Regions from separate parts of the Streptosporangium oxazolinicum genome, predicted to be linked through region 2. Evidence: riboswitches for the same ligand, from Rfam matches in the RefSeq annotation. Region 2 holds a riboswitch; the other holds the start of a gene.
The links. Region 2 has a riboswitch for glycine ahead of gcvT (glycine cleavage system aminomethyltransferase GcvT). Riboswitches for the same ligand answer to the same signal wherever they lie in the genome.
Positions count from the first base shown of each region.

Region 1: it holds a riboswitch for glycine, as region 2 does, so the genes downstream of both, gcvP (aminomethyl-transferring glycine dehydrogenase) here and gcvT (glycine cleavage system aminomethyltransferase GcvT) in region 2, are expected to answer to the same signal.

Region 1 is NZ_BAABAQ010000009.1:30,243-45,896, reverse strand. It holds gene ABD817_RS23260 (2,3-dihydro-2,3-dihydroxybenzoate dehydrogenase) at 8-769, shown strand; gene ABD817_RS23255 (isochorismate synthase) at 790-2,040, shown strand; gene ABD817_RS23250 (isochorismatase family protein) at 2,090-2,749, shown strand; gene ABD817_RS23245 (hypothetical protein) at 2,850-3,251, opposite strand; gene ABD817_RS23240 (TetR/AcrR family transcriptional regulator C-terminal domain-containing protein) at 3,426-4,022, shown strand; gene ABD817_RS23235 (DUF5999 family protein) at 4,481-4,672, shown strand; gene ABD817_RS23230 (alpha/beta hydrolase family protein) at 4,679-5,311, opposite strand; gene ABD817_RS23225 (hypothetical protein) at 5,445-5,795, shown strand; gene ABD817_RS23220 (tetratricopeptide repeat protein) at 5,835-6,617, opposite strand; gene gcvP (aminomethyl-transferring glycine dehydrogenase) at 6,754-9,609, opposite strand; glycine riboswitch at 9,792-9,884, opposite strand; gene ABD817_RS23210 (MerR family transcriptional regulator) at 9,900-10,520, opposite strand; gene ABD817_RS23205 (bifunctional nuclease family protein) at 10,665-11,135, opposite strand; gene ftsR (transcriptional regulator FtsR) at 11,215-11,865, opposite strand; gene ABD817_RS23195 (double zinc ribbon and FHA domain-containing protein) at 11,892-12,404, opposite strand; gene ABD817_RS23190 (sugar phosphate nucleotidyltransferase) at 12,898-15,399, opposite strand; gene clsA (cardiolipin synthase ClsA) at 15,403-15,654, opposite strand, start outside.
Region 2 is NZ_BAABAQ010000006.1:268,685-284,338, reverse strand. It holds gene ABD817_RS18800 (glutamine synthetase family protein) at 1-781, shown strand, start outside; gene ABD817_RS18795 (aldehyde dehydrogenase family protein) at 784-2,130, shown strand; gene ABD817_RS18790 (3-oxoacyl-ACP reductase) at 2,136-2,900, shown strand; gene ABD817_RS18785 (gamma-glutamyl-gamma-aminobutyrate hydrolase family protein) at 3,079-3,774, shown strand; glycine riboswitch at 3,848-3,947, shown strand; glycine riboswitch at 3,948-4,042, shown strand; gene gcvT (glycine cleavage system aminomethyltransferase GcvT) at 4,076-5,167, shown strand; gene gcvH (glycine cleavage system protein GcvH) at 5,164-5,553, shown strand; gene ABD817_RS18770 (L-serine ammonia-lyase) at 5,626-7,002, shown strand; gene ABD817_RS18765 (hypothetical protein) at 7,290-9,239, shown strand; gene ABD817_RS18760 (DUF6286 domain-containing protein) at 9,464-10,126, opposite strand; gene ABD817_RS18755 (amino acid deaminase/aldolase) at 10,276-11,469, shown strand; gene ABD817_RS18750 (hypothetical protein) at 11,677-12,165, opposite strand; gene ABD817_RS18745 (DUF3618 domain-containing protein) at 12,287-12,616, opposite strand; gene bcp (thioredoxin-dependent thiol peroxidase) at 12,728-13,192, shown strand; partial or broken gene ABD817_RS39610 (HNH endonuclease signature motif containing protein) at 13,297-13,704, shown strand; tRNA gene ABD817_RS18735 (tRNA-Leu) at 13,733-13,805, shown strand; gene ABD817_RS18730 (hypothetical protein) at 14,110-14,238, shown strand; gene ABD817_RS18725 (sensor histidine kinase) at 14,425-15,624, shown strand; gene ABD817_RS18720 (response regulator) at 15,648-15,654, shown strand, end outside.

The DNA.
Region 1 (15,654 bases), on a different contig from region 2:
GGTGCGTGTGATCGATCGGCAGGACCATCCCGGGCTTCCCGGGACGGTGGCCCTTGTCACGGGCGCCGCCGGGGGCATCGGCGCCGCCGTCGCGGCGTCCCTCGCCCGCGCCGGGGCGCTCGTGGCCGGAGTCGACGTGCGCGACGGCCCCTGGGAGGATCGCGGGGAGCCGGTGACCCGCCACCACACCGACGTCACGGACCCCGGACAGGTGGACGCGGTCGTCGGGAGGATCGAGGACGAGCTGGGACCGATCGGGGTCCTGGTCAACGTCGCGGGCGTGCTGCGCACCGGCGCGGTGACAGAGACGGGCACCGACGACTGGGCCCACGTGTTCGCGGTGAACGCCGGCGGGGTCTTCCACACCGTCCGTGCCGTCGCCCGCCGCATGATCCCCCGCAGCGGCGGGACGATCGTCACGGTGGCCTCCAACGCCGCGGGCGTGCCGCGCGTCGGCATGGCGGCGTACGCGGCGTCCAAGGCCGCCGCGGTCATGTTCACCCGGTGTGCCGGGCTGGAGCTCGCCCGCCACGGCATCCGCTGCAACGTGGTCTCACCCGGATCGACCGACACCGCCATGCAGGCGGGGCTCGATCCCCACGCCGCGCTCATGGGAGACCCCTCCTCCTACCGCGTGGGCATCCCGCTGGGCCGGCTGGCCGACCCCCAGGACGTCGCCGAAGCCGTGATCTTCCTGGCATCGGACCGTTCCCGGCACATCACCATGCAAGACCTGTACGTGGACGGCGGCGCCACGCTCAGGGCCTGAGATCCCCCGAAAGGTCAGCCTTGACTATCGCATACGAGGCGGTCAGCGCCACCGAGCTTCTCGACGAGTACCGGCCGGGTTCCTCATCGATCTTCTCCTCTCCCCGGCACACCCTCCTCGCCGGGGGCGTCGCCGACGTGGTGGCGCCCGCCTGGACCATGCGGGAGCTGGCCGAGCGCGTACGCGAGCACCGCGACCTGGTCCTCGGCGCGATCCCGTTCGACGACCCCGCCTCGGCACGGCTGGTCACCCCGGTGCGCGCCCGCTGGGCCGACCCCTTCGTCTTCGTCCCCGGCGAGCCGCCACCCCACGAGGGCCCGCGGCCGCCGTGGCGGATCACCCCCGTACCCACCCCCTCGGGCCACCTGGAGGGCGTACGGCGGGTCCTGGAGCTGCTCGGCACGGGCGCGGTGGAGAAGGTGGTGCTGGCCAGGTCACTGAAGCTGACGAGGCCGGAGCCGGTCGACGTCGCCGCGATGGTCCGGCGCCTGGCGGTCCGCGACCCGCACGGCCACGTCTTCGCCGTCGACCTGCCCGGCGGGCGGACCCTGGTGGGTGCCAGCCCCGAACTGCTGGTCTCCAGGGACGGGCCCGCCGTCGTCGCCAACCCGCTGGCCGGCTCCGCCGCGCGCAGCGCCGACCCCGTGGAGGACCGCCGCCGCGCGGCGGCGCTGCTCTGCTCGGCCAAGGAGCAGCACGAGCACGCGGTCGTGGTCCAGGGCGTGGCCGCCGCGCTCGCCCCGCACTGCCGGGCGCTGAGCGTCCCGGCCGAGCCGTCGCTGATCTGCACCTCGACCATGTGGCACCTGTCCAGCAGGATCACCGGGCGGCTCGCCGACCCGCGCACCACCGCGCTCGACCTCGCCGTCGCCCTGCACCCGACTCCCGCGGTCTGCGGGACGCCCACCCTCGCGGCGCGCGCCGCGATCGCCGATATCGAACCCTTCGACCGGGGCTTCTACACCGGCATGGTCGGCTGGTGCGACGCCTCGGGGGACGGCGAGTGGGCGGTGGCGATCCGCTGCGCCGAGGTGACCGCTGGCGGCGTCCGGCTGTTCGCCGGGGGCGGGATCGTCACCGGCTCGGTCCCCGAGGAGGAGCTCGCCGAGACCTCCGCGAAGTTCCGGACGCTCCTGCAGGCCCTCGGCCTGGCCCCGGACCTCGACGTGGACCTGGACCTGGACCTGGACGCGGACACGGTCTCCGGCATGGAGGCCGTCGCCGCCACCGGGGAGAAGCCCGGGAGAGGAGCCGGGAGAGGACAGGTGTGACCCCCAGCACGTCGAGCCGCCGAGAGAGAAAGCAGAAGGAGAGGTAGTCGTGGCCATACCCGCAATCACCCCCTATCCGATGCCCCGCGAGGACGAGATGCCCGTCAACCGCGTCTCCTGGACACCGGACGCCCGCCGGGCGGTGCTGCTCGTCCACGACATGCAGAACCACTTCGTGAACGCGTTCGCGCCGGGAACCTCGCCGATCGTGGAACTGGTCTCGGCGATCACCGGTCTCCGCGAGACGGCCTGGGAACTCGGCGTCCCGGTGGTGTACTCGGCCCAGCCCGGCGGGCAGACCTCGGCCCAGCGCGGCCTGCTGGAGGACTTCTGGGGGGCCGGGGTCGGCACCGACCCGAGCGCCCAGGAGATCGTCGCGGCGCTCACCCCCGGCCCGGACGACATCCGGCTGACCAAGTGGCGCTACAGCGCCTTCCACCGCACCCCGCTGCGCACCCTGCTCGCCGAACAGGGCCGCGACCAGCTCATCGTCACCGGCGTCTACGCCCACATCGGCTGCCTGATGACGGCCTGCGACGCCTTCATGGGCGACGTGGAGGTGTTCTTCGTGGCCGACGGGGTGGCCGACTTCTCCGCCGAACACCACCGGATGGCCCAGACCTACGCGGCCGAGCGGTGCGCGGCGGTCCTGCCCGCCGCCCGCGTCCGGCGGCTGCTCGCCACCTCGTCCGCGCACGCCACCCGCTGAGCCCGTACGATCCGCGCCCAGGCCGGGTCCGTCCGGACCGGGCCCACGTCCAGGGACCCGCGAGGGAGAGGCCCACGCGGGTGAGGATCAGGGGTGGAGGTCAGCGGGCGGAGGCGGTGACCGGGCGCGGAACCCGGGGGATACCGGTCAGCCGGTTCTGCTCGCGAAGGGTGCGCAGGCGGTCGACCTCGGCGGTCCACTCGGCGCCCCTGGGGGTGGCCCTGCCCTTGCGGCGGCGGATCCGGTCGTCATACGACTTGATCCCGAACGTCGCGCGCTGGTTGGCCTCGGCCGCGCGCAGGGCCTCGGTGAGCGCCCTGTCGAAGGCCAGCCCGGCGGCGCGCAGCTCCTGCACGGGGGCCGCGGCGGCCTGGGCCCGGCGCACCTCGGCCTCGGCCTGGCGCGCCTTCTCCAGGAGCTCGGGGAAGCTCTTCCCGACCTCCTGGTCAGCGTGGTGACGAACCTCCGCCTCCCGGCTCACGCGCGGTCGGAAAAACGCCATCTTCTTCCCTCTCTCGCCGGTCGCCGGGTCTCCTCCGGCAGATCACCGCTCGTAGCCTACGCGCTCCGCCCCCACCCCACGCACTCAGGGATCGGACCGGCTCGCCGGTGAACGTCCGTTCCGTCCGGCGCGCCGATCTTTACGCAGTAAGGTGACGGTGGCAGGATGCCTCCCATGCCTGCCAAGCGACCGCCCGTCCCGCTCTCCAGGGAGCGCATCATCGACGCCGCCCTCCACATCGCCGACGGCCAGGGGCTCCGGCGCCTGACGATGCGGCGGCTGGGCGACGCCCTCGAGGTGGAGGCGATGGCCATCTACCACCACCTGCCGCGCGGCAAGGACGCCCTCATGGACGCGCTGGCCGAGCACGTCACCGCCGTCCACGCCGAGCCCGGCGAGAGCTGGCAGGAGAGCGCGAGGGCCTGGTGCCGGGCGAGCCGGGCGGCGCTGAGGGAGCATCCCGGGGTGCTGGCCCTGGCCCTGACCAAGCCCCCCAGGGGCAGGGCGGCGATCGCGATCAGGGAGCAGACCGACCAGCTGGCCGACGCGGGCCTGGCCGACCCGGCGGGGGCGGTACGCGCCCTGCGGGCCTACGTCTTCGGCGCGGTGGCGGTGGAGGTGCAGCAGTCGGGCTGGGCCGAACCCCAGGCCGACCCGGGCGACGAGAACGAGCCCTGGCGTCCCCCGTCGAGGGGCGGCGGCAGCCCGGAGGCGGACACCGACTTCGAGCACGGGCTGGACGCGCTCCTGGCCGGTCTGGGCGCACGGTGAGCGCCGGTGAGCACCGGTGAGCGCAGGCCGGGCACAGGGGCCGGTAAGGGGCCGTCAGGGAGTTGGGAAAGCCCGTGTCGGCGCATGTCAGAAACTTGTAACCGATCGTTTACCCGCCGGGCGGCGTGTCGCACTTGGTCGAATATCCTTATATGAGGCATGCTGTGTTATAGGTCACATCCCCTGATAAAGCCCTGCCGGACTGACCCTCTACCAGTTCCCAAACAGTCCTAACGGGCTATGTCGCCGAGGTGCGATCGATCGCACACTTGATCTGCTTGATGTGCGCTCCTCGTTCTGTTACGGGGGTCGCATGGCCATATGTCAACATTCAGATGCTCGTCCCCGTCATACGTGGGAACGGAGACCCATCGGTGACGGTGCCGCCGGATGTCCGATGCCCACCCGTGCCCGGTGTGACCCGGGCGAGCCGACACGAGAGATCCGGAGGCACGCCGATGTGCCCGCACGAGCCGTCCTGTCCGTCCGCCGACGCGCTGGACCGCGAAGCCGCCCGCACCATGGCGGCCCACCCTGAGCAGGGCTGGAGCCTGCTCTGCAACGGTGTGGTGCTGTTCGACGACACCGGCGAGCTCCTCCCGGACGGTGCCGTCATCGAGCCGCATCGGCCACTGGCCGGCGTCGTCTGAGGCCCGTCACCCCCGACCGGTCACGCTGAGCGAGTCCACCGAGCCCGGCCGCATCCTCGCGTCGAGCCACTCGGCGACCACCTCGCCCACCCTGGCGGGATTCCTCCCGAGGTCGTGACCCTCTCCCGGCAGCACCACCAGGCGCGCGGCGTCCGCCGCCTCGGGCACGCCGAACGGGTCACGGTCTCCGTTCACCACCAGCACGTCCACGCCCGCCGAGCGCAGCTCCCCGGCGCGTGACCGCTCCGGATTCCTCGGCGGACGCAGCGGGAACGCCAGCGCGACGACCGCGCCGGCCTCGACCCTCCCGGCCGTACGGCAGGCGACCCTGGCCCCGTTACTCCGCCCGCCCTGCGCCAGCGGCAGCCCCGGATAGCGCCCGCGCAGCCCGGCCACCAGCGTCTCCCACGCCTCGTCCTGCTTGACCGCCGACCCCGGCGCGCGGGCCCCGCGCACGCGGAACGGCTGGAGCACCCGCGCGACCGTCCCGCCGATCGCGGTCACGGCGTCCCGTACGGCCAGCAGATCGGGGGCGTCCACTCCCCCGGCCGAGCCGTGGGTGAGCACCAGCAGGAAGCGCGGGGCGGCCACCTCGTCGATCTCCACCAGGGCCGGGCCGTGCGGGGTCGCGATCTCCACGGGCGCGGCCGCGCCCGCCGGGAGCCCGGTCCCCGAGATGGACGCCGACGCTGGAGGGGTGGACTCGGAGGTGGACACGGATCTCGTCCTAACGGCTGATGCCCGGCGGACGGGCGGGCGGAACAATCGAAGCGTGCAGGACTATCAAGATATCCGCCAGGACATGCGCGCCACCGTCGAGGCCCGGCGTGACCTCGGCCCGGAGTACGAGGCCGCGCTCATCGAGTCGTTCGTGTCACGCCTCGACGCGACCATCGCCCACCGGGTGCGCGCCGAGATGGACGCCGCCGGGGCGCCGAAGGTCAAGCCGCGCAAGGGCGCGAACCCCTCGATCCCGATCGCCCTCGGCTCGATGGGCATCGGGATCCCGCTGACCGCCATCGCGGCGCAGAGCGCCGGCACCGCCGGACTGCTGCTGGCCTGGGGCGGGATCGTCGCGATCAACTTCGCCCACGCGCTGAGCCGCTGGCGGGAGCGCGACTGACCCCCGCCGGACCCGCCCGGCGCACCAGACGCCCCCCTCTCAAAGGTCCCGGTCGAGGCGCAGGCGGACCTCCCCGGCGAGGTCCTCGTCGGCACTGTCCAGACCGTAGCGCCACACGCGCTCGGCGTCCTCGTCACGTCCCCTGAGCGGGAGCGTGCGGGCCAGGAGCTCGATGGCCAGCGCACCGGTCTCGACGTCCCCGCCCTCCTCGATCGCACCGGAGAACTCGGCGCAGGCCAGCTCCAGATGAGCGATGCCGAGCATCACCCGCAGTCTCGGCACCTCGGCCACGTCGGGCACCGAGAGCGCCTCCAGGAGCACCCGGGCGGCCTCCCCCGGCTCGCCCTCCTCCAGGAGCGCCTCCGCCAGCCGCTGGGCGGCCTGCGGAGCGATCTCCGGGTCGCCGGTGGCCAGCGCGTCGCGCAGCGACCGCTCGGCCTCCTCCTCGCCCGTGGCGAGCCTGGCGAGGGCCATGTGCGCCGGCGGGACGTAGGCGGGGTGGCCGACGCCCAGCGCGGCCTGCCAGGCGGCGCGGGCCTGGTCGGCCAGGCCCTCCTGCTCGAAACTCCCGGCGAGCAGGCAGGCGGCCTGGGCGGCGAACTCCGGGTGCCCGGTCGCCAGCGCGGTGCGCGCGGCCGCGCGCGAGCCCGGCACGTCTCCGCTCTCCCCCAGCACCACCGCGAGACCCACCGCCGCCTGGGCCCGGTCGGGCTCGTCGGGGTCGGCGACCAGCTCGGCGAAGATCGTGGCGGCGCCGTCGAGATCGCCCGACTCGGCCAGTCTTCGCGCGGCGTCCAAGGGACGGGTGTCCACCTCAGGCATGCGGGATCCTTCCGGATACGGAGACGCCCCGAGCCTAACGACTCGGGGCTCCGTCCGTCCTCCCGCATTCCCCTCGGATATCGCGGTTCGCGCGGGCTTTCGGCCCTGCCGGGGCCTATGTGGATCTTTGCGGGGATCAGTCCTCGTACGCCGCCAGGGGAGGGCAGGAGCAGACCAGGTTGCGGTCGCCGTAGGCCTGGTCGATGCGGCGGACCGGCGACCAGTACTTGCCCTCGCGCACCGACGGCAGCGGGTAGGCCGCCTCGGTGCGGGTGTAGGGGTGGCCCCACTCGTCGGCGACGAGGCTGTCGGCCGTGTGCGGGGCGTTGCGGAGCGGGTTGTCGGTCCTGTCGTACGCGCCGGAGGCGACCTTCGCGATCTCCTCGCGGATCGCGATCATCGCCTCGCAGAACCGGTCGAGCTCGGCCAGGTCCTCGCTCTCGGTCGGCTCGATCATCAGCGTGCCGGCCACCGGGAAGGACATGGTCGGGGCGTGGAAGCCGTAGTCGACGAGGCGCTTGGCCACGTCGTCGACCGTCACCCCGGTCTCCTTGGTGATCTGGCGCAGGTCGACGATGCACTCGTGGGCGACGAGGCCGCCGCGGCCGGTGTAGAGGACCGGGTAGTGGGGGCTGAGCCTGCGGGCCAGGTAGTTGGCCGACAGGATGGCCTGCTCGGTGGCCGCCTTCAGGCCGTCGGCGCCCATCATCCGGATGTAGGCCCAGGAGATGGGCAGGATGCCCGCGGAGCCGTACGGCGCGGCCGAGACCGGGCCGACCGCGCTCCCCTCGCGCAGCGGGTGGCCGGGCAGATAGTCGGCCAGGTGGGCGCGGACCGCGACCGGGCCGACGCCGGGGCCGCCGCCGCCGTGCGGGATGCAGAAGGTCTTGTGCAGGTTGAGGTGGGAGACGTCCGCCCCGAACTCCCCCGGCCTGGCCAGGCCGACCAGCGCGTTGAGGTTGGCGCCGTCGACGTAGACCTGCCCGCCGGCCTCGTGCACCAGCTCGCAGATCCGGACGATCGTCTCCTCGTACACACCGTGCGTGGACGGGTAGGTCACCATGATCGCGGCGAGCCGCTCGCGGTGCTTGTCGATCTTCGCGACAAGGTCGTCGAGATCCACGTTGCCCTGGTCGTCGCAGGCGACCACGGCCACCCGCATGCCCGCCATGACGGCGCTCGCGGCGTTGGTGCCGTGCGCGGAGGAGGGGATCAGGCAGACGTCGCGGCCCGACTCCCCACGCGCGGTGTGGTAGGCGCGGATCGCCAGGAGCCCGGCGAACTCGCCCTGGGAGCCGGCGTTCGGCTGCAGCGACACGGCGTCGTAGCCGGTGACCTCGGCCAGCCAGCGCTCCAGCTCCCCGATCAGCTCGAGGTAGCCCGCGGCCTGGTCCTCGGGCGCGTAGGGGTGCAGCCCGGCGAACTCCGGCCAGGTGATCGGCTCCATCTCGGTGGTCGCGTTGAGCTTCATGGTGCAGGAGCCCAGCGGGATCATCGACCGGTCGAGCGCGATGTCCTTGTCCTGGAGCCTGCGCAGGTAGCGCAGCATGGCCGTCTCGGAGCGGTGGCTGTGGAAGACCGGGTGGGTCAGATAGTCGCTGACGCGCGTCAGCGCGGCGGGCAGCGCGTCGTGGGCGGCGGCGTCCAGGTCGGCCAGCACGGTGCCGCTGACCTCGAAGGCGGCCAGGACCTGCTCCAGGTGCAGGAGCTCGGTCTTCTCGTCGCAGGTGACACCCACGTGGTCGGCGTCGACCAGGCGCAGGTTGACGCCGTTCTCGCGGGCCGCGGCGACGACCCCCGCGGCGCGGCCGGGCACCCTGGCGAGCACGGTGTCGAAGAAGGTGTCGTGCACGACCTCGACACCGCCCTGGCGCAGGCCCTCGGCGAGCACGACGGCGTGCCGGTGGGTACGCCGGCCGATCCTGCGCAGGCCCTCGGGGCCGTGGTAGACGGCGTACATGCCGGCGATCACGGCGAGCAGCACCTGCGCGGTGCAGATGTTGCTGGTGGCCTTCTCGCGGCGGATATGCTGCTCGCGGGTCTGGAGCGCGAGCCGGTAGGCGGGGCGCCGGTCGGCGTCCTGGGAGACGCCCACCAGGCGGCCGGGCAGCTGGCGCTGGAGGCCGTCGCGGACCGCCATGTAGGCGGCGTGCGGGCCGCCGAAGCCCAGCGGGACGCCGAAGCGCTGTGAGGAGCCGACCGCGATGTCGGCGCCGAGCTCGCCGGGCGCGGCCAGGAGGGTGAGGGCCAGCAGGTCGGCGGCGGCGACCACCTGGGCGCCGCGCGCGTGGGCGGCGTCGGCGATGGCGCGGAAGTCTCGGACCCTGCCGCTGGCGCCGGGGTACTGCACGAGCACCCCGAAGCACTCGGGGAGCTCGGCGGTGAAGTCGCTCTCGACCAGCTCGATGCCGAGCGGCTCGGCGCGGGTGCGCAGCACCGCCTTGGTCTGCGGCAGCGCGTCGGCGTCGACCACGAACACCGTCGAGGGGCTGCGGCCCGCGCGGCGGGCCAGGGTCATCGCCTCGGCGGCGGCGGTGGCCTCGTCCAGCAGGGACGCCCCGGCGACGTCGAGGGCGGTCAGGTCGGAGACGACGGTCTGGAAGTTGATCAGGGCCTCCAGGCGGCCCTGGGAGATCTCCGGCTGGTAGGGCGTGTACGCGGTGTACCAGCCCGGGTTCTCCAGGAGGTTGCGGCGGATGACGCCCGGGGTGATCGTGTCGTGGTAGCCCAGGCCGATCATCGAGGTGAGCACGGTGTTGCGCCCGGCGAGGACCCGCAGCTCCGCGAGGGCCTCGGACTCCCCGGCCGCCGGGGGCAGGCCGAGGCGCCCCGAGGAGCGGATCGCCTCGGGCACGGCCACCGCGACCAGGTCGGCGACGGAGGCGAATCCGACCGCCTCCAGCATGCGGGTCTGGCCGGCGTCGTCCGGCCCTATGTGGCGGGTCGCGAACGGCGGGGAGCTGAGCTCGCTGAGCGATGACAGGTCGGTCATTGGTGAAGCCTCCCGGGACGGGGTGGAGACCGGCGCTGGGCGCGGGCGTATGCCTGGTCTCCCCCTCTGTCATCACGGCCGTCGTTCACGGGCCGTGACCTGAGAGCTTCACCTGCCCTAGACGGGAGGCTTGCACCGTCGGTGAGTCGCGCCTGGCGAGCGCGCCTGCTTTCCAGAGTTGCCTCGTCCGTGCGGTACCGGGTGCCTGAGAGATTCCGGGGAGGTTGCTCCTTCGGCGCCCCGATCGCGGTCGGGGTCTCTCCCGCACAGGGTCAGTGGCAAGTCCGAGTTTACCCGGTTCGTCGTGCTCTGCGACGGCGGGCCAGCTCATCGGCCTGATGATCGCCTAAAGGGCCCTCGCCCGACTCCGCACGTTCGCCGGGCAGATCCGCGAGGGAGCCCTCCACCTCCTGCCACACCCGTCCCAGTGCTATGCCGAAGACTCCCTGACCGCCCTGGAGGAGGTCGATGACCTCGTCGGGGGAGGTGCACTCGTAGACGCTCACCCCGTCGCTCATCAGGGTGATCCCGGCCAGGTCGTTGACGCCCCTGTCGCGCAGGTGCTGCACGGCGATGCGGATCTGCTGGAGGGAGACGCCGGTGTCGAGGAGCCGCTTGACGACCTTGAGGACCAGGATGTCGCGAAAGCCGTACAGCCGCTGGGAGCCGGAGCCGTGGGCAGCCCGCACGGTGGGCTCGACCAGGCCGGTGCGCGCCCAGTAGTCGAGTTGCCGGTAGGTGATGCCGGCCGCCGAACAGGCCGTCGGTCCCCGGTAGCCGATGTCGGCGGGCACCTTCACCGGTTGCCCGTCGAACAGCAGACCCTCTTCACCCGCGCGCTGACGTGCCGACTGGCGCCGTTTCGGGTCATCCTGATCGGCGTTTCTACCCTCGCCGCTGCTGACCGCCACGCGGACCTCCGGCTTTCTCTCATCCCACGGCCTGATCTGGGGGTTTACGCACGACCACGGGTTTCACTTGCACCGTAGGACTGGGGCCAAGTCCAGTCAACGACCCTACTCGGCGCGTCGTGAAGCGTAAATGCACCGAAATTCCTACCCCGCGCGGCCGAAGTCCTCGGGCGTGATCGTGTCAAGGAACTCCCTGAACTTCTCCACCTCGTCCTCCTGGTCGTCGGGGATGATCACCCCCGCCTCCCTGACCACATCCTCACTCGCGAAGATACGTGCGCCGGTGCGAAGTGCCAAGGCGATCGAGTCCGAGGGACGCGCGCTCACCTCCACCCCGTTGGAGAACACGAGATCGGCGAAGAAGATGCCGTCGCGCAGGGCGACGATGTTGACCGTGCTCAGCCGGACCCCGAGCCCTTCGAGCACGTCGCGGAACAGGTCATGGGTGAGCGGCCGGGGTGGTGGCTCCTCGGCCTGGGCCATGGCGATCGCCGTGGCCTCCGTCATGCCGATCCAGATAGGTAGGTAACGCTCCCCATGCGTCTCTTTCAGCAAGACGATCGGCTGGTTGGAGGGCATCTCAACTCGAACGCCCACGACCTCCATCTGCAACACGGGCTGCTCCGTCTTCGCTGGATTCCGACCGGTTTGTTCAACGTAACACTCGTGGGGGTACGAGTGCCTGGTCAGGTTCTCACCGGCCCAGGGCCCCACGGACGCCGGAACGCAGCAGCGAGGCGTGCAATTCCAGCAGCAGGCCGGAAATCTCCCTCGCCGTCTCGTCGGCCTGGTCGATCGCGCCCGGTCCGCGGCGGCGCAGCAGCGGGGCGACGGCCTGCTCCACCAGGCCCGCCTCGCGCTCGGCCGCGGCCTTGACCGCTCGCAGGTGGCGGGCGCGCAGGCCGAAGGCGGCCAGCGCTCCGACGCTGCGGGCCACGGCCAGCGCCTCGGCGTCGTAGTAGCGGGCCACGGCGGCCAGCAGGCCGTAGTCCTCCAGCTCGGCGAGGGTCTCCTCGTCGAGCTCGGCGGCGGCGATCAGCTCCTCGCGGGTGAGCCGGATCTCGGGGGGCGCGTCGTCGGGAACGGCGCGCGGCCGGGCGGCCGGACGCTCCTCGCGGTCGGCCGCCTCCAGGTGGTCCTTGATCACTCGCAGCGGCAGGTAGCGGTCACGCTGCTCGCTGAGGATGTAACGAAGCCGCTCGACGTCGGCGTAGGAGAACTTGCGATAACCGGAGGGACTGCGTTCCGGCTCGATCAACCCCTCGCCCTCCAGGAAACGAATCTTGGAGATGCTGACATCGGGGAACTCGCCCTGCAGGAGGGCGAGCACCTCCCCGATGCTCATGTGCGCACGAGCGGCCTGCGAGCTCATCATCCTCCAGCGGCGCCGCGGGTGAGGAAGACGAGGCGGAACTTGCCGATCTGCACCTCGTCCCCGCCGTACAGCGGAACCTCCTCGATGCGCTCGCGGTTCACGTACGTGCCGTTCAGGCTGCCGACGTCGCGGACGGTGAAGACCCCGCCGCCGCGCCGGTAGAACTCCACGTGACGGCGCGAGACCGTGATGTCGTCGAGGAAGATGTCACTCTCGGGGTGGCGGCCCACGGTGGTGAGATCACTGTCGAGCAGGAACCGGCTGCCGGCGTTGGGACCGCGCATCGCCACCAGCAGCGCGGTGCCCGGTGGCAACTGCTCGACGGCCTGCCGTTCGGCGAGAAGCGTCTCACCTGTCTCCGCCTCGTAGGCCTCGATCCCGGAGAGGGAGATCGTCGATGTGCTGTCTCCGGGGGTCTCGGCTTTGGTAAGCGGCGACCCGCATCGTGAACAGAAACGGGCATCCTCAGGGTTGGCATGACCGCACTGCGTGCAGTAGACGCTCGGCATCGATCGGCTCGGCCTCCTACCGCGAAGACGCGGCAACGGTGCTCAGTGATGCGCGCCTCGCTTCTTCGCTTCTCAAGGGTTTTCTCGGACTGCGAATGCCGCAACATACAGTGATGAGGCGCGAAGGTCAAGGTTGACGCTGAACCGCGGGTACGGTCGGTGACAAAGTTACAGTGGGGCACTGTCTCCGGTCCATGGCGCCGCGCTGTGTTTGTCGCAACCGCTCGGCCCGGAGCCTGCCTCCCGGCGCCTCTCCGCCCGGCCCGGAGCCTCGTTCCGGCCCCCCTTCGCCCGGCCCGCACCCCTCGCCCACGCCCTTTCCCCGCCCCAGGCACAACCGGTCCCAAACGGTCCCAACCAGTCCCAAGTCAGTCCCGACCGGCCCGTCGGCCGCCCACGGCCCCCTCGACCGGCCGGTCCCAACCGCTTCCGGCCAACCCCGACGAACCCGCCAGCCGCCCACGGCCACTTCCGGCCAACCCCGGCGGACCCGTCAGCCACCCGCGGCCTCCTCGACCACCCGCGCCCAGTGCTCGATCAGGGTCTGCGCGGAGTCGACGTCGAACCCCTCGGCCCACAGGTGGGTGACCGCCTCCGTCGGGTCGGGCAGCACCAGGGCCCAGCTGCCGTCCTCGGCGACGACCCGGACCCCGTCGGTGGTGTCGATGCGGTAGTGTTCGGCGGCCTCGATGACCGAGCGCATCACGGCGCCCTTCGCCGCCCACGGGGTCGGCACCGTCCGGCGCAGCAGCTTCGCCTCGGGGATCCTGGCGTCGATCTGGCTGAGCGAGAGGCGGGTCCTGGCGACCAGGCCCAGCAGGCGCAGGAACACCGCCAGGCCGTCCACCGTGGGCCCGAACTCGGGCACGATGAAACCGCCGCGCCCGTCGGCCGCGAAGATCGTCTCCGGCCCCCTGGCGGCGGCGGTGAGCGCGTCGATCGCGGTGGAGGTCCACTCGGCCTGGACGCCGTGGAAGCGGCAGACCTGCTCGGCCACCCGGGTGGTGGTGACCGGCAGCGCCACCCTGCCGCCGCGCCGCTCGGCGGCGACCAGGTCCAGCACCACCAGCAGGGCGCGCTCCTCGCTGATCAGCTGGCCCATCTCGTCCACCAGCGCGACCCGCTCCCCCACCGGGTCGAAGCGGACCCCGAAGGCCGCCCTGGAGGAGCTGACGAGCTCCGACAGGCGCTGCAGGTCGCGGCGGCGCTCGGCGAGGGTCTCGGTGGGCGAGGCGTCGTCCAGCCGGTTGTTGACGGTCAGCACGTCCACCCCGACCCGGCCCAGCAGGCTGGGAAGCACCAGGGAGGAGGTGCCTCCGGCGCAGTCGACCACGACCTTCATGTCGGCGTCGCGCACCCCGCTGATGTCGATCAGGCGCAGCAGCTCGTGCGTGTAGTCCTCCACCGCCCTGGCGGGGAAGCTCAGCTCGGCGATCTCCCCGGGGAAGGCGCGGCGGAACTCCTGGCGGGAGAAGACCCGGTCCAGCTTGCGCTGGGCCGCCGGTGACAGGTCCGCGCCGTGCTCGTCCATGAAGACGATGTCGACGCTCTGCGGGTCGCCGGGGGTGGTGCGCAGCGCGATGCCGCCGACGGCGTTCTCCCTGGCGGTGTGGAAGCGGGCCACCGGGAGCGGGGATGCCTCCAGGTCGAGCACGTTGATCGCGCTGGCGTTCAGGGCGCTGATCACGGCCCGCTTCAGCGCCCGCGCGGCGCGGGAGGAGTCGCGGGAGGTGATGACCGAGGCGCCCTTCTTCAGGGTGGTGGCGTAGGCGCTGGCCAGCCGTACGCACAGCTCGGGGGTGATCTCCACGTTGACCAGCCCCGAGACCCCCCGGGGGCCGAACAGGTTGCGCTGGGCGCGCGGCTCCCAGATGACGCTGTTGTTGATCACCGCCCCCGCCTCGATGGTCTTGAACGGGTAGATCTTGACGCCGGAGGAGAGGTACGCCTCGGCCTCGATGATGCACTCGTCCCCGACGACGGCGCCCTCCTCGACCCTGGCGGCCGTCATCAGGTCGGTGTTCTTGCCGATCACGCAGCCGCGCAGGTGGGCGCTGGGCCCGACGTAGACGTTGTCGTGGACGACCGCGCGGTGCAGGAAGGCCCCCTCCCTGACCACCGCGTTGCTGCCCAGCACGGTGTACTCGCGCAGCTCGGCACCCGCCTCGACCTTGGCGTAGTCGCCGATGTAGAGGGGGCCCTTGAGGACGGCGTCGGCGTCGACCGAGGCCCCCTCCGCCACCCAGATGCCCGGCGAGACCTCGAAGGCGTCGATGTCGACCTTGACCCGCCCCGACAGGACGTCGGCCTGGGCCTTGAGGTAGCTCTCGTGGGTGCCGACGTCCTCCCAGTAGCCGTCGGCCACGTAGCCGTACAGCGGGGCGCCGCGCTCCAGCAGTCTCGGGAAGACGTCACCCGACCAGTCGACGGACTCCCCCGCCGCGATCTCGTCGAGGACCTCGGGCTCCATCACGTAGATGCCGGTGTTGGCGGTGTCGGAGAAGACCTGGCCCCAGGTCGGCTTCTCCAGGAAGCGCTCCACCCTGCCCTGGTCGTCGACGATGACGATGCCGAACTCCAGCGGGTTGGGGACGCGCTTGAGCCCGATCGTGACCATCGCCCCGTTCTCGCGGTGGAAGCGGATCATGTCGGTCAGGTCGATGTCGGTCAGCGCGTCGCCGGAGATGACCAGGAAGCGGTCGTCGCGGAGCCGGTCGGCGGCGTTCTTGACGCTGCCCGCGGTGCCGAGCGGCGTGTCCTCGGTGGCGTAGTGCAGGCTCATGCCGAGCTCGTCGCCGTCGCCGAAGTAGTTGCGGACCAGGGCGGCCAGGAACTGCACGGTGACCACCGTCTCGGTGAAGCCGTGCCGTTTCAGGAGGCGAAGCACATGCTCCATGATCGGCCGATTGATCACGGGTAGGAGGGGCTTGGGCTGGTTCGCGGTCATCGGCCGGAGCCGTGTCCCCTCCCCGCCCGCCATGACGACGGCCTTCACGGATCACCTCTTCAGGCGTTTGGCCTCGCTTGTCAGCTGACGCACCTGTACCCAATACAGCACTCCGGACCACCAGTACAGTCCTGTGCCCCAGATGGCCAGGGACCAGCCGACGATCCCGGCCCCCTCGGCGTACCAGGAGGGGTGGTGGGCCAGGAAGAGCAGCGGGAAGGCGTAGAGCAGGTTGGCGGTGGCGGCCTTGCCGAGGAAGTGCACGGGCAGCGCGGGACCGTACCCGAGGCGGCGCAGGATGAT
Region 2 (15,654 bases):
CATGGAGGGCGCGGGCATGTACGTCGAGTCGGCCAAGGGCGAGTGCAACCTCGGCCAGCACGAGATCGCCTTCCGCTTCGGCGAGGCCCTGTCCAGCTGCGACAACCACTCGATCTACAAGAACGGCGCCAAGGAGATCGCCTCCCAGGAGGGCATGGCGATCACCTTCATGGCCAAGCCGAACCAGCGCGAGGGCAACTCCTGCCACATCCACATCTCGCTCAGGGACGCGGACGGGGAGCCGGTCATGGCCGGTTCCGGACCACACGGCCTGTCGGCGACGGGAGAGCACTTCATCGCCGGGCAGATCGCGCTGACGCGCGAGCTCACCCTGCTGTACGCGCCGAACATCAACTCCTACAAGCGGTACGTGCCGGGCAGTTTCGCCCCCACCGCGGTCAAGTGGGGTGTGGACAACAGGACGTGCGCGCTGCGCCTGGTCGGCCACGGCCCCTCGCTGCGGATCGAGAACCGGGTGCCCGGCGGCGACGTCAACCCCTACCTGGCGGTCTCGGCGCTGATCGCGGCGGGCCTGCACGGCGTCGAGAACGAGCTGCCGCTTGAGGACGCCTTCACGGGGAACGCCTACTCGTCGGGCGCGGAGACCGTGCCGAGTACGCTGCGGGGCGCGCTGGAGCTCTGGGAGGGCTCCGCGTTCGCGACGGCCGCCTTCGGCGAGGACGTCGTGGCGCACTACGCGAACAACGCCCGGGTCGAGCTGGCCGCCTTCGACGCGGCGGTGACCGACTGGGAGCTGTTCCGAGGATTCGAACGGATGTGAAGGTGAAGATCATAAATCCGGCGACGGAAGAGGCCGTCGCCGAGGTCGAGATGGCGGACGCCGCCGAGACCGACAGGGCGGTGGAGCGCGCCAGACGCGCCTTCGCGACCTGGCGGAACGTCGGCCCGGGAGACCGGGCCCGGCTGCTGCGTCGTTTCGCCGCGCTGGTGCGCGAGCACGCCGAGGAGCTCGCCCTGCTGGAGGTCGCCAACTCCGGGCACACGATCGGCAACGCCCGCTGGGAGGCGGGCAACGTCGCCGACGTGCTCGACTTCTACGCGGGGGCGCCCGAGCGCAACCACGGCCTGCAGATCCCGGTGCCGGGCGGGCTGGACGTCACCTTCAGGGAGCCGCTGGGCGTCGTCGGCGTGATCGTGCCGTGGAACTTCCCGATGGTCATCATGACCTGGGGGGTGGCCCCGGCACTGGCCGCGGGCAACACCGTGATCGTCAAGCCCGCCGAGTGGACCCCGCTCACCGCCCTGCGGGTGGCCGAGCTCGCCCTGGCCGCCGGTCTGCCCGAGGGGGTGCTGCAGGTCCTGCCCGGGGCCGGGGAGGTGGCGGGCGCCCGGCTGGTCGGGCACCCCGGCGTGGCGAAGATCGTGTTCACCGGTTCGACCGAGGTGGGCAAGGAGATCGCCGCCACGTGCGCCGGGCAGGTCAAGCGGCTCACCCTGGAGCTGGGCGGCAAGAGCGCCAACGTGGTCTTCGCCGACGCCGACCTGGAGCGGGCCGCGGCGACCGCGCCGTACGCGGTGTTCGACAACGCGGGCCAGGACTGCTGCGCGCGGTCCCGGATCCTGGTCGAGCGCTCGGTCCACGACGAGTTCCTGGCCCGGTTCGGGCAGGCGGTGCTGGACGTCAAGGTCGGCGACCCCCGCGACGAGGCCACCGAGATGGGCCCGCTGATCAGCGCCGAGCACCGGGAGCGGGTGGCCTCCTTCGTCACCGAGCCGCCCCACCTGCGGGGCACGTGCCCGTCGGGGCCGGGGTTCTGGTTCCCGCCGACGGTCCTGACGCCCGGGTCGGCCGACGACCGGGCGTTCACCGAGGAGATCTTCGGGCCCGTGGTGTCGGTGGTGCCGTTCGACGACGAGGCGGACGCCGTGCGGATCGCCAACGACACCCCGTACGGCCTGAGCGGGTCCATCTGGACCCGCGACGTCGGCCGGGCGCTGCGGGTGGCGAGGGCGGTCGAGGCGGGCAACCTCAGCGTCAACTCGCATTCGAGTGTCCGCTACTGGACCCCGTTCGGCGGTTTCAAGCAGTCGGGCCTCGGCCGCGAGCTGGGTCCCGACGCCCTGTCGGCCTTCACCGAGATCAAGAACGTCTTCATTTCCGAGGAGTAGAGGCGATGCTTCGTTTGCAGGACCGGGTCGCGGTCATCACCGGCGCGGGAAGCGGGATCGGCCTGGCCACCGCGCGCCGGTTCGCCGAGGAGGGCGCCCGCGTCGTGTGCGTGGACCTGGACGAGGCGACCGGTTCCAAGGCCGCCGACGAGGTCGGCGGGCTGTTCGTACGGGCCGACGTGACCGATGAGGACGACGTCACGCGGGTCTTCCAGACCGCGTTCGACACCTACGGCAGCGTGGACATCGCGTTCAACAACGCGGGCATCTCGCCACCGGACGACGACTCGATCCTGGAGACCGGCATCGACGCCTGGCGCCGGGTCCAGGAGGTGAACCTCACCTCGGTCTACCTGTGCTGCAAGCACGCCATCCCGTACATGCGGCGGCAGGGCAAGGGGTCGATCATCAACACCGCGTCGTTCGTGGCCGTGATGGGGTCGGCGACCAGCCAGATCTCCTACACCGCCTCCAAGGGCGGGGTGCTGGCCATGTCCCGTGAGCTGGGCGTGCAGTTCGCCCGCGAGGGCATCCGGGTGAACGCCCTGTGCCCGGGGCCGGTGAACACGCCGCTGCTGCGGGAGCTGTTCGCCAAGGACCCCGAGCGGGCGCAGCGCCGCCTGGTGCACATCCCGGTGGGCCGCTTCGCCGAGGCGTCCGAGATCGCCGCCGCGGTGGCGTTCCTCGCCTCGGACGACGCCAGCTTCATCACCGGCTCCGAGTTCCTGGTGGACGGCGGCATCTCCGGCGCGTACGTCACCCCGCTGTAGACCCCACCGTCGCCCCCCGGAGACCCCTGTAGACCCCCGGAGACCCCGTCGCGGCCCCTCGCGGCTTTCTTCGCGCGTGTCGCCCCGGCGTGTCCCGCCCCGGTCGGTACCGTGCGAGGAGGAGGTATGGGCTCCCCTCGTGGCGCCCGGTTCCCGCACAGGAGCAAGACAGGAGATCATGTCCCGTCCCGTCATCGGCATCACCTGCTATGTCGAGCCCGCGCGGTTCACCGTCTGGGAGACGACCACCGCGCTGCTGCCGTACGACTACGTCGACCACGTGGCCCGCGCGGGCGGGCAGCCGGTGATCCTGCCCCCGGCGGGCGACCCCTCGGCGCTGACGGGGCGCCTGGACGGGCTGATCCTGGCCGGTGGCGGGGACGTCGGCCCGGAGCGGTACGGGCAGGAGCCGCACGAGCGGACCGGCTACGTCCGGCCGTTCCGCGACGACGCCGAGCTGGGGCTGGTCGGGGCGGCGCTGGAGCGGGGCCTGCCCTTCCTGGGGATCTGCAGGGGCATGCAGGTCCTGAACGTCTCGCTGGGCGGCACCCTCCACCAGCACCTGCCCGACGTGGTCGGCCATCCGGGGCACGCCCCGGCCCCCGGCCACTACGGCAGGATGCCGGTGTGGCTCGCCCCCGGCAGCCGGACCTCGAAGATCTTCGGAACCGAGACCGTGGACGTGGCCCACTACCACCACCAGGCCCTCGACCGGCTCGCCGGGGGCCTCACCGTGACCGCCCACGCCGAGGACGGCACGATCGAGGCCGTGGAGCTGGACGACCACCCGTTCGCCCTCGCCGTCCAGTGGCACCCCGAGACCGACGGCGAGTCCGCTCTGTTCGAGGCACTGGTCCGGCACGCCACCCCCTGACCGGCGCGGATCGGTGCCGCGAGGGGATTTCGCTCGGCCGGTGCGGGCGGTTAGGCTGGCCGGTGACACCGATGAATCCCGTGCGGGAGAGCGTCCTGATCACCCAGGCCAGGACCCCTGAAGGAGCAAGCCCTCCCCGCGAACCTCTCAAGGCAAAGGACCGTGCGGGTAGGTGCCCTCTGGAAAGCAGGTCCCACGGCCTCGCCGAAGGTGAAAGTCCGGCAAAACCCGGATGAAACTCTCAGGCACCCACGACAGAGGGGGAGGATGCTCTCATCTGTCCCTTGTCTGAGGTGCGCACATGTCCCGACCTACGCCGCTGCGCGGCGTGCACGAGTCCCTCGGCGCGACGCTGACCGACTTCGCGGGCTGGCTGATGCCGCTCCGCTACGGCAGCGAGTCGGCCGAGCACAACGCGGTCCGCCAGGCGGCCGGCCTGTTCGACCTCTCCCACATGGGGGAGATCTTCGTGACCGGGCCGCAGGCCGCCGAAGCCCTCGACTACGCGCTGGTCGGCCACCTCTCCGCGCTGGAGCCCGGCCGCGCCCGCTACACGATGATCGTCGATCCGGAGGGCGGCGTGCTGGACGACCTGATCGTCTACCGGCTCGCCCCCGCCGAGTTCATGGTCGTCGCCAACGCCTCCAACTACCCCCGGGTGGCCGCCGAGCTGACCGATCGCGCCAAGGGCTTCGACGCCGCGGTGGACGACCGCTCCGAGCGGTACGCGCTGGTCGCGGTCCAGGGCCCGCGCTCCGCGGAGATCCTGGGCTCGCTCACCGACGCCGACCTCGACGGGCTCAAGTACTACGCGGGCCTGCCCGCCGTCGTCGCGGGCCGCGAGGCCCTCGTCGCCCGTACGGGGTACACCGGCGAGGACGGCTTCGAGCTGTTCGTCGCGGCCGAGGACGCGGAGCCGGTCTGGGCCGCCCTCACCGAGGCGGGCGCGCCGCACGGCCTGATCCCCGCGGGCCTGTCCGCCCGCGACACCCTCAGGCTGGAGGCCGGGATGCCGCTGTACGGCAACGAGCTGTCGTCCGGCCTCACCCCGTTCGACGCCGGGCTGGGCCGTGTGGTGAGGTTTGACAAGCCGGGCGACTTCGTCGGCAGGGCCGCCCTCGAACCCCTCAGGGAGGTCTCGCCGTCCCGCCGCCTGGTCGGCCTGATCGCGTCCGGCCGCAGGGTGCCCCGGCACGGGTATCCGGTGGTGGTCGCCGGTGACGGCGCGGTCGTCGGTGAGGTCACCAGCGGGGCGCCCTCCCAGTCACTGGGCAGACCCATCGCCATGGCCTACGTGGACAACGGCCAATCGTCAGGACTGGCCGTCGACATCAGGGGCAGCCACGAGCCGGTCGAGATCGTCGCACTGCCCTTCTACAGGAGGAAAAAATGAGCAGCATTCCCGAGGAACTGCACTACACCAAGGAACACGAGTGGATCTCTGGCATCGATGACGGCCTGACCCTCACCGTCGGCATCACCGCCTACGCCGCCGGCGCGCTGGGCGACGTGGTCTACGTGCAGGTCCCCGAGGCCGGCTCGACGGTCACCTCCGGTGACGCCGTCGGCGAGGTCGAGTCGACCAAGTCGGTGAGCGACATCTTCGCCCCGGTCAGCGGCGAGATCGTTGATGTCAACCAGGCCGTCGTGGACGACCCCTCGCTGGTCAACAGCGACCCCTACGGCGAGGGCTGGCTGTTCCGCGTACGTCTTGAGGGCTCCGCCGACGACCTGCTGTCGCCGGAGGAGTACGCCGCGCTCACCTCGGGTGAGTCCTAAGCCTCTCCCCCCTCGCGTCACGGCCACGCGCGTCCTCGGGCGCGCGTGGCCGTCCACGCTGGAAGGATTCAGATGACGATCAGCGTCTTCGATCTCTTCAAGATCGGAATTGGCCCGTCCAGCTCGCACACCGGCGGCCCGATGGCCGCCGCCCACAAGTTCGCCCGCGGCCTCCACCAGGACGGGCTCCTGGAGAAGACGGCCCGGGTGAGCGCCGTCCTGTACGGCTCGCTGGGCCTGACCGGCAAGGGCCACGGCAGCGACAAGGCCGTGCTGCTCGGCCTGTCCGGTGAGAAGCCCGAGCTGGTCGACGTCGACGCGGTCGACGAACGGCTCGCCGCCATGCGCGAGTCCGGCACCATCTCCCTGTACGGCTCCCGCGAGATCCCCTTCGTCATCGGCGAGGACCTCGTCTTCGAACGCAAGGTCTCGCTCCCCGGCCACCCCAACGGCATGCGCTTCACCGCCCTGTCCGAGTCCGGCGAGACGATCCGCGAGAAGGTCTACTACTCGGTGGGCGGCGGCTTCGTCGTCGACGAGAACGCCACCGGCGCCGACCGGATCAAACCCGACGACACCGTCCTGCCGTACCCCTTCACCACGGCCGCGGAGCTGCTCGCCCAGTGCGCGGAGACCGGGCTGTCGATCTCCGGGCTGATGCTGGAGAACGAGCAGGCCTTCGGCCGTACCGAGGCCGAGATCCGCGACCGGCTGCTCGTCCTGTGGCAGGTCATGAGCGAGTGCGTACAGCGCGGCATCGGCAAGGAGGGCGTGCTGCCCGGCGGCCTGAAGGTCCGCCGCCGCGCCCACCAGCTCCACCGGCAGCTGCGGAGCGAGTCGCAGGAGAAGGACACGCTGCAGACGATGGACTGGGTCTCGCTGTTCGCCCTCGCGGTCAACGAGGAGAACGCCGCCGGGGGCCGCATCGTCACCGCGCCCACCAACGGCGCCGCGGGCATCATCCCGGCCGTGCTCACCTACTACGACCGCTTCACCGAGGACCCCGACGACGAGGGCGTGATCCGCTTCCTGCTGACCGCGGGGGCGATCGGCGTGCTGTTCAAGGAGAACGCCTCCATCTCCGGCGCCGAGGTCGGCTGCCAGGGCGAGGTCGGCTCGGCCTGCTCGATGGCCGCCGCCGGGCTCACCGAGGTGATGGGCGGGACCCCCGAACAGGTCGAGAACGCCGCCGAGATCGGCATCGAGCACAACCTGGGGCTGACCTGCGACCCGATCGGCGGCCTGGTGCAGATCCCGTGCATCGAGCGCAACGCGGTCGCCTCGATCAAGGCCATCGCCGCCGCCAGGATCGCGATGCGCGGCGACGGCCGCCATTTCGTCTCGCTGGACAAGGCCATCAAGACCATGCGTGACACCGGCCGCGACATGCTCGACAAGTACAAGGAGACCAGCCGGGGAGGGCTCGCGGTGAACGTCATCGAGTGCTGAACGGGAGCGGTTCCCCGGCTTCAGGGGTGTCTTGAACGGAGACGGTTCCCGGGGTCCGTTGAACGGGAACGCTTTCCGGCTTCCGGGGGGCTTTTGAACGGGAGCGGTCCCCGACGCCCGAAGGTCCCTCGAACGGGAGTGGCTCCCGAGAGTCCTTGGGGAGCACGCGAGAAGAGGGGCTTCGGGGACATACAACCCGATCGCTATCAAATTTCGCATGACGTGCGAGCTTCTCCGATCCCGCGCCTATGCTGGGTGGCCATGTGCGCGGGACTCGGGAGGTCGCGGTGGTAACGGGAACGCACCCGGCGAGCCGTTCCCATCGCTCCCAGCGCTCCACGAACCCCTCCCGCCCCCTGCGGATGCTCCGCTTCCTCGGGTCGCACTGGCTCTTCGTCACCGCCCTGCTGGCGGGTGGCGGCCTGCGGGTCCTCGCCATGCTCGGCTACCGGCCCGCCCTGTGGTTCTGGGCCGACTCCTTCGTCTACCTGAACGCGGGGCTCGCCCCCCGCCCCCTGGAGTCCCGTCCGGCGGGCTACGCGCTGTTCCTGTGGATCCTCAAGCCACTGTCCAGCATTCCCGCGGTGGTCGCGGTGCAGCACCTGCTCGGCCTGGTCGTGGCCGTCTGCGTCTACCTGCTGCTGCGCAGGCTGGGCGGGCTGCCCGGGTGGGGCGCGACGCTCGCCGCGCTGCCGGTGCTGCTGGACGCCTACCAGATCCAGCTCGAACACCTCGTCATGGCGGACCTGCTCTTCCAGTTCCTCGCGGTGCTCGCGGTCACGCTGCTGCTGTGGCGGCGGCGCCCCTCGGCGTGGGTCGCGGCGCTGGCCGGAGCGCTACTGGCCGTGGCGACCGTCACCCGCACGATCGGGCTGCCGCTGATCGCCGTGGCACTGGTCTGCATGGTGATCCGCAGGGCCGGGTGGCGGGCGGTCGTCGCCGCGACCCTGGCCGCCGCGCTCGGCCTGGGCTCGTACGCGGCCTGGTTCAGGGCCGAACACGGCAGTTTCGGGCTGACCAGGGGCAACACCTTCCTCTGGGCGCGGACGATGACCTTCGCCGACTGCGCCAAGATCCAGCCGACCGGGCCCGAGGCGGCCCTGTGCCCCGTCGAGCCGCTGGGACAGCGCGCGGCGCCACCCGTCTACATCTGGGACGGCGAGTCGCCGCTGAACAAGGTCAAGGGCAGCTGGGCCGAGCGCGACGCGCTCGCGGGCGCCTTCGCCACCCGGGCGATCATGGCCCAGCCGCTCGACTTCCTCCGGGCGGGCCTGGAGGACGCGGCCCACATCTTCGACTGGACCCGGCGCGTCTACCCGGCTCCCGGTCCGCAGAGCGCCTACGTCTTCCCCGACACCGTGCGCCCCTTCACCTCGGGGGCCGCTTCGCAGGGCAGGACCGCCGAGGAGCTGACCGTGGCCTACCAGGGCTCGTCGGGAGCGCCGGTGATGGCCGAACCGTACGCGGGCTGGTTGCGCGACTACCAGGAGTACGCCTTCGTGCGGGGCCCGTACCTCGCGGTGATCCTGCTGGTCGGCCTGGTCGGCGTGCTGACGCGGCTGCGGCGGCTCGGCGGCGTGGTGCTGCTGCCCTGGGCGGCGGGGACCATGCTGCTGATCCTGCCGCCCTTCATCGCGGCCTTCGACCACCGCTACGTCGTCCCCGCCCTTCCCCTGGTCTGCCTGGCCGCCGGGCTGGCCTTCGGGGTCAGGCACGAGGAGAGGAACACGCCCGCGGCCGAGGAACCGGACGAGGAGCCGCCGTACGAGGGCACCGGCGACGAGGACCCGTTCCAGGGCGCGACGGCCGAACGGCCGGTGTACGCGAGCCCCGTCCGGGAAACGGCGCACGGGTCGTACGACGGGCAGGCGTACGAAAACACCCCCTACGGAAGCAGCGCGTACGGCGCGACGGGTGAGCGCCCGGCGTACGGCGTGACGGCCGAACGGCCGGGGTACGGCGGGTCAGCGGCGGCGGACGTGCAGGCGAACCACCACGCCGAGTTCTACCTCCCCGAGCGCCCGTCGGACCTTCCCCACCGCGTCCCTGTTCAGCCGGGCCACAAGCTTGCCGACATCGGTGGCGGGCGCGCAGCCCACCCCGATGCGCAGCCGCTCGTACCGTACGTACCTGACGCGGACACGAGTGAGCCCTTCGACTTCTTTAAGAGCAACCCCGAGCATGGCGGTCCCCGTCCCGGTCCGCCTGCCCCACCGCCCCCACCCCACGGCGTGTAGCAGCCACCGCAGCGCCAGGAGCGCCAGCACCACCAGCAGTAGCGCGACCAGCCAGCCCAGCCACGGATGCGCGGCCAGCCACCCGGGAAACCCCCGGCGCACGAGCCTGGCCCCGGGCGAGTGGCCGGGGATGTCGCCGCGCCCCCGCAGGAAGGCGTAGAGCCCGGCGCACACCAGCACCGTCCCGGTGACGGCCAGGCCGATCCGGTTGCCCAGGTACGGCCTCATCGGCCCCCCTTCCCGCGCAGCCGTACGACGACGTCACCCGCGCACATCGCGCCCAGGCCCGCCAGCCGGTCGCCCACCGCCGCGCCCACCCGGCGCAGCACGGGCCCGGTCCGCTCGGCGTCGGTGAACACGGTGACCTCGACGATCCGCGAGGTGAGCCGCACCCGCGCCCCCTTCACCTCGTCCACCGACTCGGCCGCCTCCCGCAGCGTGCGACGGAGCCCGGACCTGGTGACGCCGATCACCATGTGCGGGTCTCCCGACTCCAGCGGTATCAGCCGGGTCCGCCCCGGCAGCGCGGCGAGCGCGAGCATCACCAGGCCCACCGCCATGGCGAGCGTCGACGCGGCGAAGGTGGCGGGATCCGACCAGTTCCACGCGCCGGCACCGTTGACGAGCCGCCGGTAGGGCATCCGCGCGAGCGGCGACTCCATGAGCAGGCCCACCGTGACCGAGGCCGAGACCGCCAGCACGGCGGACACCGTCAGGGCGGCGGGGACGCCCACGGGGGTCCTGGCCGGCCTGAGCATCCGCACCGACCGGCGCCGGACGTCCTGGAACTGCTCGGCCGCCGCCTTGCCTCCCGAGCCTCCGGTGGTGGTCCCCGCACTGCCGGTGCCTCCCGAGCCCGCCAGGATGTCCTGGAGAGTAGTCGTCATTCGGTCAGGTGTACGCGTTCCGGCAGGGGCGGGCCGGGGATCAACCGCCCACTTGCACGATCTTGGGATCCCCCTGGCGGGAGCATTGATCACCCGTCCGGCAATATGAATAGCGTTCACATTTCCCGGGGCCGGGTTATCCTGCGGGCATGGACGACCGCCAGCGCTACGACCGGGCCACAGCGCACCTGGACCCTCCCTTCGCCGTCCTCGACCTTCCCGCCCTGCGCGCCAACGCCGAGGGCATGGTCCGCCGCGCCGGAGGCAAACCGATCAGGGTCGCCAGCAAGTCCGTCAGGTCCCGGGCCGTGCTCGAACGCATCCTCGCCATGGACGGCTTCACCGGGATCATGGCCTTCACCCTCCCCGAGGCCCTCTGGCTCGTCTCCACCGGGATGCGGGACGTGCTGGTCGCGTACCCCACCGTCGACCGCGCCGCGCTCGCCGAGCTGGCCGCCGGACCGGCCGCGGCCCGGGAGATCACGATCATGGTGGACCGGACCGAGCACCTGGACCTCGTCGAGTCCGCCGTCGCCGGAGTCCGCGACCGCCACGAGATCCGGCTCTGCCTGGACGTCGACGCGGGCTACCTCGCCTTCGGCGGCCGGTTCAGGGCGGGCGTCCGCCGCTCCCCCATCCGCGAGATCGACCAGGCCGCCGACCTCGCCACCGAGATCGCGAAACGGCCCGGGTTCCGGCTCGTGGGCCTGATGGCGTACGAGGCGCAGATCGCCGGGGTCGGCGACAACCCTCCGGGCAACCCCGCCCTCACCCGGGCCGTACGCCTGATGCAGGCCCGGTCCCGGCGCGAGCTGATCACGCGCAGGGGCCGGATCGTGCGGGCCGTCCGCCAGGTCACCGACCTGGAGTTCGTCAACGGCGGCGGCACCGGCAGCATCGAGAAGACCGCCAAGGAGAGGGCCGTCACCGAGATCGCGGCCGGATCCGGCTTCTTCCACCCCCGCCTGTTCGACTTCTACCGGGGATTCACCGGCCGGCCCGCCGCCCTGTTCGCCCTGCCCGTCGTCCGCCGCCCCGCGCCCGGCGTCGTCACCGTCCTCGGCGGCGGCTACCCCGCCTCCGGAGCCCCCGGCGACGACCGCCTTCCCCAGCCCTACCTGCCGTGCGGGCTGCGCTACGACTCCAACGAGGGAGCCGGGGAGGTCCAGACCCCCCTGATCGGACAGGCCGCCGAGGACCTGCGCGCCGGTGACCGGGTCTGGTTCCGGCACGCCAAGGCGGGCGAGCTCTGCGAGCGCTTCGCGAGCCTGCACCTGATCGACGGGGACGAGGTCGTGGACGAGGTCCCCACCTACCGGGGCGAGGGCCGCGCCTTCCTCTGACCTCCGGCGCTTTTTCGAGGGGAGCGGGTCCCGGCACGCGGAACGGACACGCGGAACGGGCACCCGCCGGTCCACCGGCGAGTGCCCGTTCCCGTCACGTCCCAGTTTCCGTGATGTCCCGGTTCCTGTGATGCCCCCGGCCCCACCCTCCGGGCACGATGGCCTGCGGTGCTCTCGCACCCGGAGGGGCCGAGCCTCCGAGAGACCTCAGAAGCCCAGGTCGAGCTCCGCCCACCTGCTGCACCTGTAGGTCGACGAGCCTCGGTACTTGACCTGGCAGGTCTTGACCCGCACCTCACTCACGTCGTGCGCCGTGACGCGGAAGCGCTTGGTGTCGTCGTAGCTGCACAGCCTGTAGCGCTTGGCGACCTCCCAGTCCTCGTCACCGGACGAGATGATCTGGACCTCGACATAGGCACAGCGACCGCCCTGGCGGAAGGTGCGCCGGTCACCGTCGTACAGCTCGCCCCGCAGCCTGAACGTGTTGTCCTCCTCCTCGTCACCCCGGACCGAGTACTCCGCCCCCAGCGAGGCCAGGCCGTTCCTGGACTCCTGCTCGAAGCTGTCGTCGAAGTCTCGCGCCGACGAGGCCGAAGACGCGGTAGCCGGTGTCGCGGCGAAGGCGGCCGGAGCCGCCGTCAGCATGAGGCCCGTGGTAGCCACCACCGCGATCGCGGCGCGAATCATGTTTTTCATGGATTTACCCCTCCCTTTCACCTACTCGCGATGTTCCGCGAGCAGGAAAAAGGTCACATGAGTAAACCCCTACTCAATTCACGGTCTCCGACCGGTCACCGGCAACATCCGGAAGCCCCGGTCAGCGACGACGGCGCCACAGCATGACCACCGCACCGAGCGCCAGCACCGCCCCCACCCCGATCAGGATCGGCGCCAGGTCCGGCCGGTCGTCCGCCCACAGATCCTCGGGCTCACCGGCGAGCCTGACCGGCTTCGGCCCCGCCGCGCCACTCACCAGGTCCCCGACCTGGCCGACGAGATGCTCCGCGTTCGCCCGGACCCTCGCCACACCGCGCGCCGCGACCCGCTTGGGGCTCACCCGGTCCGCGATGGCGTCCACCGTCTGGGCCAACTCCGCGCGCGTGCGCTCGATCTGCCGTTCCAACTCCGCGGGATCGGTGTCCGCCATGGCTCTCCTCCCCTACTCCTTGACACTGATCAGTCTGTCAGGTCCCGCCCACCCACGGCACTTCGGGCAGGCCGGTAAGTTGACCCGGGAACCATTCCTCGGAGGAACACCATGAAACTTGAGCCGGGCGACGCCGCCCCGGACTTCACGCTTCCCGCCGCCGACGGCACCACCGTGTCGCTGGAGACATATCGCGGCAAGCGCGTCATCCTCTACTTCTATCCCGCCGCGATGACCCCGGGCTGCACCAAGCAGGCCTGCGACTTCCGCGACAGCCTCGCCTCGCTGACCTCTGCCGGATTCGCCGTGCTCGGCGTCTCCAAGGACAGCCCGGCCAAGCTCGCCAAGTTCGTCGAGCACGACGCCCTGACCTTCCCGCTTCTGTCCGACCCCTCCCTTGAGGTCCACAAGGCCTACGACGCGTACGGGGAGAAGACGATGTACGGCAAGACGACCGTCGGGGTCATCCGCTCCACCTTCGTCATCGACGCAGACGGCAAGATAGAGAAGGCTCTCTACAACGTGAAGGCGACCGGCCACGTGGCCCGCCTCCGCCGCGAACTCGGCGTCGACTAACACCCCTTTTTCGCCATTTAATACGACATGGGCACGTGCCAAGAATTGTCGGCCCCATTACCTAGCCTTGGGGCGTGCCCACCAAATACAAATACACCCCCGAAATGCTGGCGGAGGCCGCGGCCGACTCCTTCAGCATCGCCGACGTCCTGCGCCGCCTCGGCATCACCATCGCGGGCGGCAACCACGCCCACATCAGCCGCCAGCTGAAGCGCTTCGGAATCGACACGTCGCACTTTCGCAGGGTCTCCCCCAACAAGGGGCGACCCTCACCGCGACGCCGTCTCCCGGAACAGGTTCTGGTCGTACGGCCGGAGGGCAGCACGCGCCCGGACCCGGGGCAGCTCAGGCGCAGCTTGATCGCTATCGGGATGCCGTACCGCTGCGCGGGATGTAGGATCGAGGGCGCCTGGCGGGGTCAGGCATTGACACTGCACGTCGACCATATCAATGGCGACTGGCTGGACAACAGAAAAGAAAACCTGCGCTTTCTCTGCCCCAATTGCCATTCACAGACAGAGAATTTCGCAGGAAAATCAAGGGGCCGTAGTCCAAAGGCAGAGACACACGGTTTAGGTCCGTGCAAGTTCGGGTTCGAATCCCGACGGCCCTACAAAACAATTCAAGATATCCCGGTCGACATGAAGTCGATAGACACCAGCGTAACAATATCGCCCCAGGATTCATTCTTCATAGAATACTGCCGGAGCGAAAAACGCTTCGCGTCGAGATCCGCGGTCATACGCAGAGCCATCCAATTGATGCGCGAATCCATCATCGAAGAGGAGCGCATCGCGTTCGACGAGGCCGGTGAGACCTGGGAGGCGGGTTCGCGCGGTTTCGCCGTGGGAGACGGCTCCGGCGAGCCGCTCGCGTGAGGTCCGGCCTCGTCCGGCCGTGTCGCCCGGGAGGGCGCGATGCTCGTCACCGACTGGGAAACCCTGTGGATCCGTGCGGGCGGGGGGAGCGATGGCTATCCGGCAGGCCTGGGAAAACGTCAGGTCGCGCGGCCTGTTCTCGTGGCCGCGCGACCCGCGTCGTTGTGATTGATCACCACAAACTATCTCCCTTTACTCACCCCGTAGGGCGCTCCCAGAAACCATGGTGCCCCAGAGACCGTAAAGGCTGTGTAAGCCGTGCCGAATGTGCGGCCCGGTGTGCGACCTGAGTCGTACACCGGGTTCCACCTTGAGGGGGAAGGGGGCTGATCTGCGCATACGTATCGTGGTGATGTGTTCGGCAGACTACGCGCCTGGAGCGGGCGCCATCCCAGGATCACAGATGCCCTGTGGCTGATTCCGTTCCTGCTGGTCTCGCTGCTCAATGTCTGGACCGTCGGGGTGATCAACATGGTGGCCTGGGGGGCGGAGAGGATCGGGCTGTGGGGGTTCGCGGGGCTGACGCTGCTGCTGTTCGTGCCGCTGTTCTGGTTGCGCGAGCGTCCCGTCGCGGTCTTCGCGATCATCTCGCTCACCTCTTTCCTGCAGTGGCTCGCCGGGGTGCCGCCCCTGTTCTTCAACGTCTCCGTGCTCGTCGCCATGTACGAAGTGGCGTCGCGGCGTCCGTTGCGCTGGGCGGTGGGGGCGGGGCTGGTGGTGGAGCTGGGGTTGTTCCTGGTGTTCGGGCGGGTGCCCAAGGGGCTTGATCCGAGTGCTTTCGCCACGGCTTCGGCGTTCGCGGTGGCGGTCTGGATGGCGGGGATCTACGCGAACACCCGGCGTCGTTACCTGGAGGGTCTGGAGGAGCGGGCCGAGCGGGCGGAGCGGGAGCGTGATCAGCAGGCCAGGCTGGCGGCGGCGGCGGAGCGGGCCAGGATCGCCCGTGAGTTGCACGACGTGGTCGCGCACAACGTGAGTGTGATCATCGTTCAGGCCGACGGGGCGGGGTACGCGATCGACCGCGATCCGGAGCAGGCGCGCAGGGCGATGGAGGCGGTCTCGGCCACGGGCCGCAGGGCGCTGGCGGAGATGCGGCGGATGGTGGGCGTGCTGCGGGCCGACGGTGTTCAGGAGGAGTACGCTCCGCAGCCGAGCCTGTCGCAGCTGGACGGGCTGGTGGCGCAGGTGCGGGAGTCGGGGTTGCCGGTGGAGTTGCGGGTGTCCGGCGTTTCCCGGGAGCTTCCCGAGGGGGAGCAGCTTACGGTTTACCGGATCGTCCAGGAGGCGCTCACCAATACCCTCAAGCATGGCGGTCCGGACAGCAGGGCCACGGTCGAGATGGAGTACGGCGTGCGGGAGCTGCTCGTGCGGGTGACCGACGACGGTCGTGGTGCCGCGACGCCGGAGCGCGAGGGTGGGCACGGGCTGGTCGGCATGCGGGAGCGGGTCGCGATGTTCGGCGGGAGCGTGGAGGCGAGGCCCGTTCCGGGCGGCGGGTTCCAGGTGGTGGCGCGGCTGCCGATCGGCGATACCGGGGCGGGTCGGGCGGCTTGACGGAGTACGCGGTGGATGACCGGGTGATTC